2 linked regions of the Cupriavidus taiwanensis LMG 19424 genome follow. The protein of the gene in region 1 interacts with the protein of each later gene in a pairwise test. Links are inferred from orthologs where the notes say so. Each region holds a gene or a part of one and is shown on either strand. Other genes may lie near its edges. The genes, in order: ligA and leuS.

Region 1 (7,832 bases):
TGGTGCAGATCACCGAACCGGGCATCCGCGCGGTGATGCAGGACTGGCTCGCCGACGTCTATGTTGCCACCGACATGGCGCAGGCGCTGGCCGCGCGCAACACGCTGCCCGACGGTGCCTCGTTCGTGGTCGCCGAAGGCCACCTGGTGGGCCGTAACGCGATCCAGATCTACGCCGCCGATTCCGAGCAGGCCGGCATGCTCGCGCGCGAGCAGGAAATCGAAAACCTGCAGAAGCAGGCGCGCGCGCAGCTGCTGCTGTCCGACGAAGCCAAGACCGAGGCGGTGCGGGCGGAAGCCGCCTACACCCAGGCCAGCCAGGCGCTGGGCGAAGCGCGTGCGCGCGCCGAGCAGGCCACGCGCCGCGTGCACACGCTGCAGATGGACGTGCTCAAGCTGTCGCAGGCGATGGAGCGCTATGCCGCCCGCAGCGGACAGATCCGCGAGGAACTGGCAGAGATCCACGCGCAGATCGAAGAGCAGCGCGCCATCCGCGCAGAATCCGAAGCCAGCTTCGAGCAGCACGACGCCGCGCTGGCCGAGATGCAGGCCACCCACGAAGACCAGCAGATGGCCTTCGAGGCGCTGGACAGCAAGCTCTCGGGCGCGCGCCACCAGTTGCGCGACCTCGAGCGCGCCGCGCAGGAAGCGCTGTTTGCCGAGCGCAACCTGGCCAGCCGCATCGATGAGCTGCGCCGCAATATCCAGGTGGCGGCGGACCAGGCCGAGCGCATCGCCGAATCGCTCGAGAACGCCCGCGCCGAACTCGAGACCATCAACGAGCAGACCGCGCATACCGGCCTGCAGGAAGCGCTGGAGCGCCGTGCCGAGAAGGAAGAGAAGCTGACCATCGCGCGCACCGAGCTCGATGCGCTGTCGGCACAGCTGCGCCAGCACGACGAGCAGCGCCTGGCCGCCGAGCGCAGCCTGCAGCCGCTGCGCGACCGCATCACCGAGCTGCAGCTCAAGGAACAGGCCGCGCGCCTGAACCAGGAGCAGTTCAGCGAGCAGCTGAGCGCCGCCGCGGTGGACGAGGCCGCGCTGGCCGGCAAGCTGACCGGCGACCTGAAGCCGTCGTACCTGCAGGGCGAAGTCACGCGCATCAACAACGCCATCAATGCGCTGGGCCCGGTCAACATGGCCGCGCTCGACGAACTGGCCGCGGCGCGCGAGCGCAAGACCTTCCTCGACGCGCAGTCGGCCGACCTGAACGACGCCATCGGCACGCTGGAGGACGCGATCGCCAAGATCGACCAGGAGACCCGCGCGCTGCTGCAGGGCACCTTCGACCAGGTCAACCACCATTTCGGCGAGCTGTTCCCGTCGCTGTTCGGCGGCGGCCAGGCGCGCCTGATCATGACCGGCGAGGAAATCCTCGATGCCGGCGTGCAGGTGATGGCGCAGCCGCCGGGCAAGAAGAACTCGACCATCCACCTGCTGTCGGGCGGCGAGAAGGCGCTGACCGCGATCGCGCTGGTGTTCGCGATGTTCCAGCTGAACCCGGCGCCGTTCTGCCTGCTGGACGAGGTCGACGCGCCGCTGGACGACGCCAATACCGAGCGCTACGCCAATATGGTGGCGCGCATGTCGGACAAGACCCAATTCGTTTTCATCTCACATAACAAGATCGCCATGGAAATGGCTCATCAACTCATTGGCGTGACCATGCAGGAGCAGGGCGTTTCGCGTATCGTGGCCGTGGATATGGACGCGGCGGTGTCGATGGCGGAGGCAGCATGAACCTGAATATGGACCTGCAGACCGCGCTGATCGTCGCGGGCCTGGTTTTCGTGGTGCTGGTGTTCGGCTACAACCAGTGGCAGATCCGCAAGGCGCGCCGCCCGCGCGAGCTGCGGCCCGAAGACGACCTGCCGCCGATGCGCGAGCCGGTGGTTGGCCAGAGCACCGCGCCGGAGACCGTCGCACGCCTGCACGAAGCCGCGGCCGAGCAGCCGCCGCGGCGCGAGCCCACGCTGTCGCAGGCGCCGGCCAGTGCCGGCGCCGCGGTGGCTGACCGCAATCACGCCGCTGCCGCCGCGGCCGCGGCGGCCAGCACTGCCGATGCCGACGAAGCCGTCGCCGAGGAGGTAGCTGTCGGGGCTGCAGCGTCGCAGGCGTCGGCCGACGAAGCGGACGCTGCTGCCGCGGTGACGCCTGCCACGGCGCCTGCACCAGCAACCGTGTCTGCGCCGGCACCCGCTCCGGCTCCGGTCGCCGCCGTGCCGGACGGCCAGCCCGCGCCAGCCGTGGTCGATCCGCTGATCGACTGCATCGTGCCGCTGCACCTCGAACGCAAGGCTTCCGGCGACCGCATCCTGCCGCTGACCGGCCGCCTGCGCCGTGCCGGCACCAAGCCGGTCCACATCGAAGGCCTGCGCGCCGAAGCCAACGCCTGGGAACCTGTCACCGCCGGCCACCAGTATGAAGACCTGCAGGTGGGCGTGCAGCTGGCCAACCGCGGCGGCCCGCTCAATGCGCTGGAGTTCTCGGAATTCATCACCGCGGTGGAATCGCTGGCCGAGTCGCTCGACGCCTCGGCCGACCTGCCGGACATGGGCGAGACCGTGGCCAACGCGCGCGAGCTCGACGCCTTTGCCGCCGCCAGTGACGTGCAGCTGGGCGTCAATGTGATCTCCGACGGTGCACCGTGGTCGGCTGCCTATGTGCAGAACGTGGCCACGCAAGACGGGCTGGTGCTGTCGCGCGACGGCACCCGCTTTATCCGCTACCAGGCCAATGCCGAGGGCGTGCAGCGCCCGCTGTTCACGCTGCAGTTCGGCGACACCAACTTCCTGCGCGACGACCTCACCGTCAAGGCCGGCCGCCAGATCACGCTGCTGCTCGACGTGCCGGTGGCCGACCAGGGCGCCAAGCCGTTCAAGACCGTGTGCGAATACGGCCATACGCTGGCGCAGCGCATGGGCGCGCAGCTGGTCGACGACAATATGCGGCCGCTGACCGAAGCGTCGTTCGTCGCCATCTTCAACCAGCTCGAAGCGCTGTACCAGAAGCTGGAAGCGCGCGGCATGCCGGCCGGTTCGCCGGTGGCGCTGCGCCTGTTCAGCAACTAGCCGGAGCCTGCCCATGACCGCAAAACACCGCGGCGCGCAGGCAGAGGCCTCCGCGCCCGCCGGCGCCTTGCCGGCCGACGCCGCCGCCAGCCGCGTAGCCTGGCTGCGTGAAGAGCTGGACCGCCACAACTACCAGTATTACGTGCTGGACGCGCCCACCGTTCCCGATGCGGAATACGACGCGCTGTTCAGCGAACTGATGGCGCTGGAACTCGAGCATCCCGAGCTGCAGACGCCCGACTCGCCCACCCAGCGTGTGGGCGGCGAGCCGTTGTCCGCGTTCGACTCGGTGCGGCACCGCGTGCCGATGCTGTCGCTCAACAACGCCTTTGCCGACGAGGACGTGCTGAACTTCGACCGCCGCTGCGCGCAGGGGCTGGGCCGCACCGCCCCGGCAGCAGGCGAGGCCGACCTGTTCAGCGCCGCCGACGCGGTCGAATACGCGTGCGAGCTGAAGTTCGACGGCCTGGCCATGTCGCTGCGCTATGAAGACGGCCGCCTGGTTCAGGCCGCCACCCGCGGCGATGGCGAGACCGGCGAGGACGTCACCGTCAACGTGCGCACCATCAAGGCGATCCCGCTCAAGCTGCGCGGCCAGGCGCCCGCGGTGCTGGAGGTTCGCGGCGAGGTTTTCATGTTCCGCCGCGACTTCGACAAGCTCAACGCGCGCCAGGCCGAGGCCGGCGAAAAGACCTTCGTCAATCCGCGCAACGCCGCCGCGGGCAGCCTGCGCCAGCTCGATCCGCGCATCACCGCGAGGCGTCCGCTGTCGTTCTTCGCCTACGGTCTGGGCGAGCTGCAGGGCGTTGAGCGCCCGCCCACCCACAGCGCCATGCTCGACGGCTTCGCCGCGCTGGGTTTGCCGGTGTGCAAGGACCGCGCGGTGGTGAAGGGCGCGCAAGGGCTGCTGGATTTCTACCGCGATATCGGCAAGCGCCGTGACGACCTGCCCTACGACATCGATGGCGTGGTCTACAAGGTCAACGCGCTGGCCGAGCAGGAGCGCCTGGGCTTTGTCTCGCGCGCGCCGCGCTTTGCGCTGGCGCACAAGTTCCCGGCGCAGGAAATGACCACCGTCGTCGAGGACATCGAGGTGCAGGTCGGCCGCACCGGCGCAATCACGCCGGTGGCGCGGCTCAGGCCGGTGTTCGTCGGCGGCGTGACCGTGACCAATGCCACGCTGCACAACGAGGACGAGATCCGCCGCAAGGACGTGCATGTTGGCGACACCGTGATCGTGCGCCGCGCCGGCGACGTGATCCCGGAAGTCGTCGCCGTGGTGGCCGAGCGCCGCCCGGCGGACGCGCGCGCCTTCGTGATGCCGACCGCCTGCCCGGTGTGCGGCTCGCATATCGAGAAGCTGGAAGACGAAGCCATTGCCCGCTGCACCGGCGGCCTGATCTGCGCGGCGCAGCGCAAGCAATCGCTGCTGCATTTCGCGCAGCGGCGCGCCATGGATATCGAAGGCCTGGGCGACAGGCTGGTCGAGCAGCTGGTCGACCAGGGCATCGTGCGCACGCCGGCCGACCTGTACAAGCTTGGCGTCGCCAAGCTGGCCGCGCTGGAGCGCATGGCGGACAAGTCGGCCGCCAACCTGGTGGCGGCGATCGACAAGTCGCGCGCGACCACCATGAACCGCTTCATTTTCGCGCTTGGCATCCGCCACGTCGGCGAAGCGACCGCCAAGGACCTGGCCCGGCACTTCGGCAAGCTCGATGCGCTGATGGCGGCCGACGAAGCCGCCCTGCTGGAGGTCAACGATGTCGGCCCGGTGGTGGCGCAGTCGATCGCGCACTTCTTCGCCGAGCCGCACAATGTCGAGGTCATCGAGCAACTGCGCGCCGCGGGCGTACACTGGCCGGAAAGCGAGCCGGTGGCAAAGTCGCCGGCGCCGCTGTCGGGCAAGACCTTTGTCCTGACCGGGACGCTGCCGACCTTGTCGCGCGAAGACGCCAAGGAACTGCTGGAAGCCGCCGGCGCCAAGGTGGCGGGGTCGGTGTCGAAGAAGACCGACTACGTGGTTGCCGGCGCCGAGGCCGGCAGCAAGCTGGACAAGGCCGAGGCGCTGGGCGTGCCGGTGCTGGACGAGGCCGGCATGCTGGCGCTGCTGGCGCAGGCAGGCGCCGCGCCGGCCGAGGAATAACCGGGGAACGGAACCATGATCCGCGAGATTCTAAAGATGGGTGATCCGCGCCTGCTGCAGGTGGCGCGGCCGGTGGAGCGCTTCAACACGCCGGAGCTGCGCACGCTGATCGAAGACATGTTCGACACCATGGACCACGCCAACGGCGCGGGCCTGGCCGCGCCGCAGATCGGCGTCGACCTGCAGGTGGTGATCTTCGGCTTCGACCGCAATCCGCGCTACCCGGACGCGCCCACCGTGCCCAAGACCGTATTGATCAACCCCGTGCTGGAAATGCAGTCCGACGAGATGGAGGACGGCTGGGAGGGCTGCCTGTCGGTGCCGGGCCTGCGCGGCGTGGTGCCGCGCCACCTGCGGCTGAAGTACAGCGGCTACGACCTGATGGGCAACCGCATCGAGCGCGTGGCCGAGGGCTTCCATGCGCGCGTGGTGCAGCATGAGTGCGACCATCTGCAGGGGATTCTTTATCCGATGCGGATCAAGGATTTTTCGAACTTCGGGTTTACCGAGGTGCTGTTTCCGGATTTGCCGGCGAATAGCGACGATTGAATGGCAATGCCAATCGGCACGCTGCCGGTTTGCTCCCCTCTCCCGCTTGCGGGAGAGGGGCAGGGGGAGAGGGCAGGCGCTGGCATACCGACGCCTGTCACTTCGTCGACATGCCGGCCCTCTCCCCAACCCTCTCCCGCAAGCGGGAGAGGGAGCACGCAATCGGTACAGGGATGAGGCGGTGGCGATTGCCCACCCCCCCGAAAAAAGCGGCCATTCCGGCCGCTTTTTCACATCAGAACTTCTCGAACTGCCCCAGGAACCGCCACTTGCCCGGCGGCAGATCGCCCAGCACCACGCGCCCCATGCGCACGCGCTTGAGGCCCACCACCTGCAGCCCCACCTGTTCGCACATGCGGCGGATCTGGCGCTTGCGGCCCTCGCGCAGCACGAAGCGCAGCTGCTCTTCGTTCTGCCAGCTGACCTTGGCCGGCTTGAGCGGCACGCCGTCCAGCGACAGGCCGTGGCGCAGCAGTTCCAGGTCATCGGCCGGGAATTCGGCGCTGATGTTGCGCTCGACCGGCCCGTGCGGCGAGTGCCAGACCACGCGCACCAGGTATTCCTTCTCGACGGTCGAATCTTCGCCGATCAGCGCGCGCGCGACCCGGCCGTCCTGGGTCAGCACCAGCAGGCCGGTGGAGTCGATATCGAGGCGGCCGGCCGGCGCCAGGTTCTTGCGTTGCCACGGCGCAAAGCGCTTGCGCGTGGGGTCGCCTTCCCACTGGTTCTCCGGAGCGAACAGCGCCGCGGCGGGCTCGTAGCCATCCTCGGCCTGCCCGGAAACGTAGCCCACCGGCTTGTTCAGCAGCACGGTGACGCGCTCGCCTTGCTCGGAGCGCGCTTCCTGCAGGATCTCGATCTCGGCGTCCGGGCGGATGCGGCTGCCGAGTTCGGTCACGGGCTTGCCGTCGACCAGCACCCAGCCGCGCGGGATCCATTCGTCGGCCTCGCGGCGCGAGCACAGGCCGAGTTCGGACATGCGCTTGGACAGGCGTACCAGGCCGTCGTCGTGGCTGGATTCGTCGCGCGGCGCCGCGGGCGCTTCGCGGCGCGAAGCTGGCGCCGGGGCGCGTTCCGGGCGTGCGGGCCCGGCGGTGCGGATACGGTCGGCCGCGTCGCTGAAGCGGCGTGCCGGTGCCGTGCCTTCGCGGCGGCGCTCGCCCGACGGCGCGGGGCGGGCGCGCCGCTCGTCGTCGCCATGGCGGCGCGGGCGCGAGTCGGCGCCTTCGAAGCGGCGAGGGCGCTTGTCGTCGTCACCAAAGCGGCGCGGGCGGGTGTCAGCGCCTTCGAAGCGGCGCGGGCGCGGCTCGCCACGGTCGTCGCCAGTGCGGCGCGGACGGTTGTCGTCGTCGCCATAGCGGCGCGGCGGGCGCGACTCGCTGCTTTCGAAGCGGCGCGGCCGCGCCTCGCCACGGTCGTCGCCAGTGCGGCGCGGACGGTTGTCGTCGTCGCCATAGCGGCGCGGCGGGCGCGACTCGCTGCCTTCGAAACGGCGCGGGCGTGCTTCGCCGCGGTCATCGCCATAGCGGCGCGGACGGCTTTCGTCGTCGCCGAAGCGGCGCGGCGGGCGCGACTCGCTGCCTTCGAAGCGGCGCGGACGCGCTTCGCCGCGGTCATCGCCAGCACGGCGTGGACGATTGTCGTCGTCGCCGAAGCGGCGCGGCGGGCGCGACTCGCTGCCTTCGAAGCGGCGTGGGCGCGCTTCGCCGCGGTCATCGCCATAGCGGCGCGGACGGCTTTCGTCGTCGCCGAAGCGTCGAGGGCGCGCCTCGCCGGCATCCGGGCGGCGCGGACGCGCCTGGCGTTCGCTGTCAGCGGGGCGGGGCGCACGCGGCTGGCGCGGCTGTGCTGGCGCTTCGCCCTGGGCGGCGCTGCCACCGGTCTTGCCGCCGGCGCGCTGCTGGGCGCGCTTGATGCCCTCGGAGACGGCCTGCACGCGCTTGCGGTTCAGGTCGGACACGCGCACGGGGCGGGTGCCGCCCTTGCGCGCGGCCGTGCCGGTATCGCTGGCGGCCTTGATGCCTAGCGTCTTGCGCTTCGGCGAATTGCTGTCGGTCATAGGTTGATGAT
Region 2 (8,044 bases), 980 kb from region 1 along the record:
CTTCACCGAGCTGCTGAGCAAGCGTAATGCCACCTACGTGGCTGAGAAGATGCACATGACCGCGCCGGCGGTCTCGCATTCGCTGGGCAGGCTGCGCGAAATCTTTGACGATCCACTCTTTATCCGCGTCCCGCACGGGCTGACGCCGACGCCGCGCGCGCTCGAGCTGGGCCCTAAGATCCGCGACATGCTGGACCTGTGGTCCTCGATCAACGAGGGCGACGCGGACAACTTCGATCCGGCCACCGCCACCGGCACGCTAAGCATCGGCTTTGCCGCGGAACTCGGCGATACGGTCTTCAACCGCTTCGTGCTGCGCATCAAGGCGCTCGCGCCGGACCTGCATATCAAGCTGGTCGAGTCCCACTCCTGGGAAACCGATGTGGCGTCGATGCGCGCCAATGAACTCGACCTGGCATTCTCGCCATTCCCGACCCGACATCCGGAAATCGTCGAGGAAATGGTGACGTCGCTGAACCTGTGGGTGTGCGCCCGCAAGGACCATCCGGTGCTGAAGGGCCACTGCACGCTCGAGCAATACCTGGACTGCGGCCATATCTTCATGGCGCATTCCGGTGGCTCCGGCCGTCCTGCCCCTTCGCTGATCCCGCTCGACTACGCGCTGCAGCAGCGCGGCCTGAAGCGCAATGCATCGCTGACGGTGCATTCGTGGCGTGCCCAGGCCGAACTGGCCTCGCAGACGGACATGATCTTCACGGTCAACGCGCTGACCAAGGACATGGCCTGCGAGACCTATGGGCTGAAGGCCTTCCCGCTGCCGGCGGAGCTGAACACCACGCTCGGCCTGAACATGTTCTGGCACCGCAGCCGCAACACCCACCCGATGCTGGTGTGGGCGCGCGGCCTGTTCCGCCAGGTGGTGGGGGAGTTCGTCGGCCTGCCGCCGGCACGCCCGGCACGGGTGGTGAGCGAGCAGGACCTGCAGGACCTGCAGGCGCGCTGACCGCAGCGGCGGCTGGCCTCCAACAAAAAACCGGCGCCTGGCGCCGGTTTTTTGTTGCCCTTCTGCGCTCCGCCCGGGGAGCGAGCGGCTTATCGTTTGGGTCTGTGGGGACAGTTGGTCTTGGTGCAGTTGCCGTACAGCGACAACGCGTGTTCCTGCAGGGTAAAGCCGCGCTCGCGCGCAATGCTTTGCTGGCGCTGCTCGATCTCGGAATCGAAGAACTCTTCGACCCGGCCGCAATCCAGGCACACCAGGTGGTCGTGGTGCTTGCCTTCGTTGAGTTCGAAGATGGCCTTGCCGGACTCGAAGTTGTTGCGCGACAGCAGCCCGGCCTGCTCGAACTGGGTCAGCACGCGGTAGACGGTGGCCAGGCCGATATCCATGTGCTCGTTGAGCAGGATGCGGTAGACGTCTTCCGCGCTCAGGTGCCGCTGTTCGCTGGTCTGAAAAATTTCAAGAATCTTCAGCCTGGGCACGGTGGCCTTCAGCCCGATATTCTTGAGGTCCGCCGGACTCGGCATGTGGGTGACTCCCTAGAGTACAATGTCTGGATAGTTGAATCATAAGGGTTTTGGCAGCAAAAGTCGCTCGCGCCGACGATGTCCACAGGTCGGCGTCGCGTGTCCGGCAAGCTTGCCGACCCATGTGGTTGCGGCGGCAGATGCCATCCGCTCGTGTGGTGCAATCGGCGCATTTTGCGCCGTTTTCATGCCCACACAGTCCGTTCTCTGCCGCGTTACTTTTCTTTCCCTCCGGAAACGAGATCCATGCGTTCTATCCGTTCGTCCGCCATGCGTCCGACGCTGGTTGTCTCCCTGCTCGCCGCGGCCCTGCTGGCCGGCGCCTGCTCGGCCTACGATTCCACCTCGCGCAAGGTAGCCAACGCCATCACGCCGTACCGGATCAACATCGTGCAGGGTAACTTCGTCTCGCGCGAAGCCGCTTCGCAGCTGCGCGAAGGCATGACCCGCGACCAGGTCAAGTTCCTGCTCGGCACGCCGCTGCTGACCGACGTGTTCCACGCCAACCGCTGGGATTATGTGTTTTCGTTCCGCCGCGGCAATACCTCGGTGGTGCAGCAGCGCCGCTACACGGTGTTCTTCGACGGCGACCGCCTGGTCAAGTTTGGCGGCGACGAACTGCCGTCCGAGTATGAGCTGATCGCCGAAATCGACGGCATGAAAAAGGCGCTCAAGGAGCAGACGCCGGGCAAGATCTCCACCAGCGCGGCCGCCGCCCCGGCACCGGCCGAGCAGCAGACCACGGTCGAGAACTTCGTGCCGCGCCAGGCGCAGCAGCCGGAAGCGCCCAGCGCCGCCGCACAACCGGCGCAGCCCGCCGCCGAACCGTCGGCGCCGGCCCAGGCGACCGCGCCCGCCGACGCGGCCAAGCCAGCCGCCAACTGATCTATCACGCGCGCCGGCCGCCGGCGCGCTGCCGGTTTTCCGGGCCGGCCAGGCATGGCCGGCTCGCTTCCCTTTCGCGCACCGCGCATATTCCGCAGAGCCAGACACCATGAACATCGCCATTGCAGGCGCATCGGGCCGCATGGGCCGCATGCTGATCGAACAAGTGCTGAACACCGAAGGCGTGACGCTGTCGGGCGCGCTCGACGTGCCGGGCTCGCCGGCGCTGGGCCAGGATGCCGGCCTGTTCCTGGGCCGCAACACCGGTGTCGCGATCACGGCGGACCTGGAAGCCGGGCTGGCCGGTGCGGACTGCCTGATCGACTTCACCCGTCCGGAAGGCACGCTGGTGCACCTGGCCGCGGCAAAGCAGCTGGGCGTCAAGATGGTGGTCGGCACCACCGGCTTCGACGAGGCCGGCAAGGCCGCGCTGGCCGAGGCTGCCAAATCGATCGGCATCGTCTTTGCCGCCAACTTCAGCGTCGGCGTCAATGCCACCTTCAAGCTGCTGGAAGTGGCGGCCAAACTGCTGTCGACCGGCTATGACATCGAGGTGATCGAGGCCCACCACCGCTTCAAGGTCGACGCCCCGTCGGGCACCGCGCTGAAGATGGGCGAAGTGATCGCCGATGCGCTGGGCCGCGACCTGAAGACCTGCGGGGTCTTTGCCCGCGAAGGCCATACCGGCGAGCGCGATCCCAATTCGATCGGCTTTGCCACCATCCGCGGCGGCGACATCGTCGGCGACCACACCGTGATGTTCGCCGGCATCGGCGAGCGCATCGAGATCAGCCACAAGTCGTCGAGCCGCCAGTCGTATGCCGACGGCGCGGTGCGTTCGGCCCGTTTCCTGGCCGACAAGCCGACCGGGCTGTTCGACATGCAGGACGTGCTGGGCCTGAAGTAAGGCCGGCCCCGGGGCGGCCAGCACTGCCGCCACGGTTATAATCGATTGCTTTAGCATTGCACGCCGGGCGGGCGCCCACACTGGCTCCCGCCGCTTACCTTCGAACGAATCTTCCCGGATGCCGGCAGGCCAGTTGCCGCGCAGACGCTGTCCTTGACCGCTGTCCCGACCATGCAAGACAAATACCTTCCTTCCGCCGTTGAACAAGCCGCCCAGCAGCACTGGCAAGCCATCGACGCCTATCGCGTGTCGGAGCATGCGGCCGGGCCCGACGGCAAGGAGAAGCCCAAGTTCTATGCCTGCTCGATGCTGCCGTACCCGTCGGGCAAGCTGCACATGGGGCACGTGCGCAACTACACCATCAACGATGTGATGGCGCGCTACCTGCGCATGAACGGCAACAACGTGCTGATGCCGATGGGCTGGGACGCCTTCGGCATGCCGGCGGAAAACGCCGCGCTGAACAACGGCGTGGCGCCGGCCGCCTGGACCTACGACAACATCGCTTACATGAAGAAGCAGATGCAGTCGATGGGCCTGGCGATCGACTGGTCGCGCGAGGTCGCCACCTGCAGCCCGGACTACTACCGCTGGAACCAGTGGCTGTTCCTGAAGATGCTGGAAAAGGGCATCGCCTACCGCAAGACCGGCACCGTCAACTGGGACCCGGTAGACCAGACCGTGCTGGCCAACGAGCAGGTCATCGACGGCCGCGGCTGGCGCTCGGGCGCGGTGGTCGAGAAGCGCGAGATCCCGATGTACTACCTGCGCATCACCGAGTATGCGGAGGAACTGCTGGGCGACCTGGACGGCCTGGGCTGGCCCGAGCGCGTCAAGGTGATGCAGCAGAACTGGATCGGCAAGAGCGTGGGCGTGCGTTTCGCCTTCACCCATGACATCCCGGGCGAAGACGGCAAGCCGATCAACGACGGCAAGCTCTACGTCTTCACCACGCGCGCCGACACCATCATGGGCGTGACCTTCTGCGCGGTCGCCGCCGAGCACCCGCTGGCCACGCACGCCGCGCTGAACAACCCCGAACTGGCTGCCTTCATCGACGAATGCAAGCACGGCTCGGTCATGGAAGCCGACATGGCGACCATGGAGAAGAAGGGCATGCCGACCGGCCTGCAGGTCGTGCACCCGCTGACCGGCGACAAGGTCGATGTGTGGGTCGGCAACTACGTGCTGATGAGCTATGGCGACGGCGCCGTAATGGGCGTGCCCGCGCACGACGAGCGCGACTTCGCCTTCGCCAACAAGTACAGCCTGCCGATCAAGCAGGTGATCGACGTGAAGGGCCAGCCGTACTCGACCGAAGCCTGGCAGGAATGGTACGGCGACAAGGAAAACGGCACCTGCATCCACAGCGGCAAGTATGACGGCCTCGGCTACCAGGCCGCGGTCGAAGCCATCGCCGCCGACCTGGGCGCGATGGGCCTGGGCGAGAAGAAGACTACCTGGCGCCTGCGCGACTGGGGCATCTCGCGCCAGCGCTACTGGGGCACGCCGATCCCGCTGATCCATTGCGACAGCTGCGGCGTGGTGCCGGTGCCCGAGCAGGACCTGCCGGTGGTGCTGCCCGAAGACCTGGTGCCGGACGGCACCGGCAACCCGCTGGCCAAGGATCCGCGCTTCCTGCAGTGCACCTGCCCGTCGTGCGGCAAGCCGGCGCGCCGCGAGACCGACACGATGGATACCTTCATCGATTCGTGCTGGTACTACATGCGCTATACCTGCCCGGACGCCGACACCATGGTCGATGCCCGCAACGACTACTGGATGCCGATGGACCAGTACATCGGCGGTATCGAGCACGCGATCCTGCACCTGCTGTATGCGCGCTTCTGGACCAAGGTCATGCGCGACCTGGGCCTGGTCAAGTTCGACGAGCCGTTCGCCAACCTGCTGACGCAGGGCATGGTGCTGAACGAGACCTTCTACCGCGAAGACGCCTCGGGCAAGAAGCACTGGTACAACCCGGCCGACGTCGACGTGCAGACCGACGAGCGCGGCCGCCCGATGGGCGCCACGCTGAAGGCCGACGGCCAGCCGGTGGTGATCGGCGGCATCGAGAAGATGTCGAAGTCCAAGAACAACGGCATCGACCCGCAGGCGCTGATCGACCAGTACGGCGCCGACACCGCGCGCCTGTTCGTGATGTTCGCCGCGCCGCCCGAGCAGCAGCTCGAGTGGAGCGGCTCGGGCGTGGAGGGCGCGTCGCGCTTCCTGCGCCGCGTGTGGAACTACGGCTATGCCAATGCCGCCGCGATCCGTGACGGCGCCGCCGGCGCGCCGGGCGCGGACGATGCCGAGCTGCGCCGCGAGATCCACGGCGTGCTCAAGCAGGCCAACTACGACTACCAGCGCATCCAGTACAACACCGTGGTGTCCGCCACGATGAAGATGCTGAACGCGCTGGACGACGCCAAGACCGCGTCGCCGGCGGCGCGCCGCGAGTGCTTCGGCATCCTGCTGCGCGTGCTGTACCCGGTGGTGCCGCACATCACCCACGGCCTGTGGGAGCAGCTGGGCTATGCCGCCGAGGCCGGCGACCTGCTTGACGCCCCGTGGCCGCAGGTCGATGAAGCCGCGCTGGTGCGCAGCGAGATCGAACTGGTGCTGCAGATCAACGGCAAGGTGCGCGGCAGCATTACCGTGCCCGCCGACGCCGACCGTGCGGCCATCGAGGCCACCGCCGCCGCCAGCGATACCGTGGCCAAGTTCGCCGAGGGCAAGGCCCCGAAGAAGATCGTGGTGGTGCCTGGCCGCCTGGTCAACGTGGTGCTTTGACAGCGCCGTCCGCCCGCCGGAACCTGACAAAGGAATCGCCAACCATGAAGCGACTGAACCTGGGACGCCGCAAGCTGCTCGCGGCCCTGCTGGCAGTGCCGGCCACGGGCCTGCTGGCCGGCTGCGGCTTCCATCTGCGCGGCAACTCGGACTTCGCCTTCAAGCGGCTGTATATCGGCATCCCGCCCAACTCGCTGATGGGCGCGGACCTGCGCCGCGCCATCCGCGGCGGCTCCGACACCCAGGTGGTGGCCGACCAGAAAGAGGCCGACGCGCTGCTGGACGTGCTGCAGGACACCCGCACCAAGACCATCCTGTCGATCACGACCGAGGGCGTGGTGCGTGAATACCGCCTGACCCAGCGCTTCACCTTCCGCCTGCGCGATGCCGCCGGCAAGGAGCTGATCGCGCCGTCGCAGCTGGTGCTGACGCGCGACCTGACCTACAACGAAGCCAACACGCTGGCCAAGGACTACGAAGAGCAGCAGCTGTACCGCGACATGCAGCGCGATATCGTGCAGCAGCTGATGCGCCGGCTGGCCGCGGTCAAGGCGATCTGAGCGCGCGGGCCGGCATGCAGCTCAAGCTCGACGGGCTCGACGCGCACCTGCGCCAGGCCAAGGCCAAGGGGCTGGCGCCGCTGTACGTGGTGCACGGCGACGAGCACCTGCTGGTGCTGGAGGCGGTCGACCGCCTGCGTGCCACGGCGCGGGAAGCGGGCTTCTCCGAACGCGAGGTGCTGGTGGCCGAGCGGGGCTTTCACTGGGGCCGGCTGGTCGAGGCGCAGCAGTCGATGTCGCTGTTCGGCGACCGCAAGATCGTCGAGCTGCGCATTCCGTCGGGCAAGCCGGGCAAGGATGGCGGCGAGGCGCTGCGCGCCGTGGCCGCGCAGCCGTCGCCCGATGTGGTGATGCTGGTGACGCTGCCGCGGCTGGACTTTGCCGCGTCCAAGTCGGCCTGGTTCCAGGCGCTGGAAGGCGCCGGCGTGTCGATCAAGGTCGACACCGTGGACCGCACCCGCTTGCCGGCGTGGGTCGGCGAGCGGCTGGCGCTGCAGCAGCAGCGCGTGCAAGGCGGTGAGCCTGGCCGGCGCGCGCTGCAGTTCATCGCCGACAAGGTCGAGGGCAACCTGCTGGCGGCGCACCAGGAAATCCAGAAGCTGGGCCTGCTGTACCCGCCCGGCGAACTGAGCTTCGAGCAGGTGCACGACGCGGTGCTGAACGTGGCCCGCTACGACGTGTTCAAGCTGTCGGAATCCATGTTGTCGGGCGACGTGCCGCGGCTGGTGCGCATGCTCGAAGGGCTGCGCGGCGAGGGCGAGGCCACGGTGCTGGTGCTGTGGGCGCTGACCGAGGAAATTCGCGTATTATCCAAGGTCCGGCAAGGGCTGGCGGCCGGCAAGCCGGCGGGCGTGCTGATGCGCGAACTGCGCGTCTGGGGCCCGCGCGAGCGGCTGGTGCCGCAGGCCGCGCAACGCCTGGCGCAGCCACGGCTGGAAGCAGCCTTGGCGCTGGCCGCGCGACTGGACCGCCAGGTCAAGGGCCTGCAGGACCTGCCGCCGCCAGGCGCCGCGCCGCTGCCGGCGGAGCCGTGGGACGGCTTGCAGCAGCTGGCGCTGATGATTGCGCGCTAGGAGTTGCGTTCCTGAGGCGTTTGCTCGCCGAAGGTTTGCTCCCCTCTCCCGCGCGCGGGAGAGGGGAGGAACACACACTGACACGGCCTTTCCCCCGGCCACTGACATGACCGAGTTCGACCTCAACCAATACATGGACCGCGTCGGCCGCCAGGCCCGCGCGGCGTCGCGCGCGATCGCGCGTGCCTCCACCGCCGACAAGAACCGTGCGCTGCTGACCATCGCCGCCGCGATCCGCCGCGATGCCGACCAGCTCAAGGCCGTCAACGCGCGCGACGTCGAGCGCGCCCGCGCCAACGGCCAGGACGCCGCCTTCGTCGACCGCCTGACGCTGTCGGACA

The links.
Region 2: the proteins of ligA (region 1) and leuS interact in binary tests that used the Escherichia coli proteins (3 or more experiments, as listed by UniProt). The link is inferred for Cupriavidus taiwanensis LMG 19424 from one-to-one orthologs.

The regions. Positions count from the first base shown.
Region 1 is NC_010528.1:1,785,508-1,793,339, reverse strand. What follows is about bases 2,736-5,648. They hold ligA (NAD-dependent DNA ligase LigA), read left to right. Parts: upstream 2,736-3,083; coding sequence 3,084-5,213; downstream 5,214-5,648. Other genes in these bases: def (peptide deformylase), read left to right, coding at 5,229-5,648; RALTA_RS08160 (cell division protein ZipA C-terminal FtsZ-binding domain-containing protein), read left to right, coding at 2,736-3,070. Also shown: chromosome segregation protein SMC, read left to right, coding at 1-1,739; more of RALTA_RS08160, read left to right, coding at 1,736-2,735; more of def, read left to right, coding at 5,649-5,762; RALTA_RS08145 (pseudouridine synthase), read right to left, coding at 5,998-7,821. UniProt on the Escherichia coli protein: DNA ligase that catalyzes the formation of phosphodiester linkages between 5'-phosphoryl and 3'-hydroxyl groups in double-stranded DNA using NAD as a coenzyme and as the energy source for the reaction.
Region 2 is NC_010528.1:2,766,925-2,774,968, reverse strand. Bases 3,146-6,270 are described here. They hold leuS (leucine--tRNA ligase), read left to right. Parts: upstream 3,146-3,448; coding sequence 3,449-6,070; downstream 6,071-6,270. Other genes in these bases: RALTA_RS12715 (LPS-assembly lipoprotein LptE), read left to right, coding at 6,115-6,270; dapB (4-hydroxy-tetrahydrodipicolinate reductase), read left to right, coding at 3,146-3,277. Outside these bases: RALTA_RS12740 (LysR family transcriptional regulator), read left to right, coding at 1-964; fur (ferric iron uptake transcriptional regulator), read right to left, coding at 1,054-1,485; RALTA_RS12730 (outer membrane protein assembly factor BamE), read left to right, coding at 1,732-2,370; more of dapB, read left to right, coding at 2,480-3,145; more of RALTA_RS12715, read left to right, coding at 6,271-6,630; holA (DNA polymerase III subunit delta), read left to right, coding at 6,645-7,703; RALTA_RS12705 (glutamate-5-semialdehyde dehydrogenase), read left to right, coding at 7,810-8,044.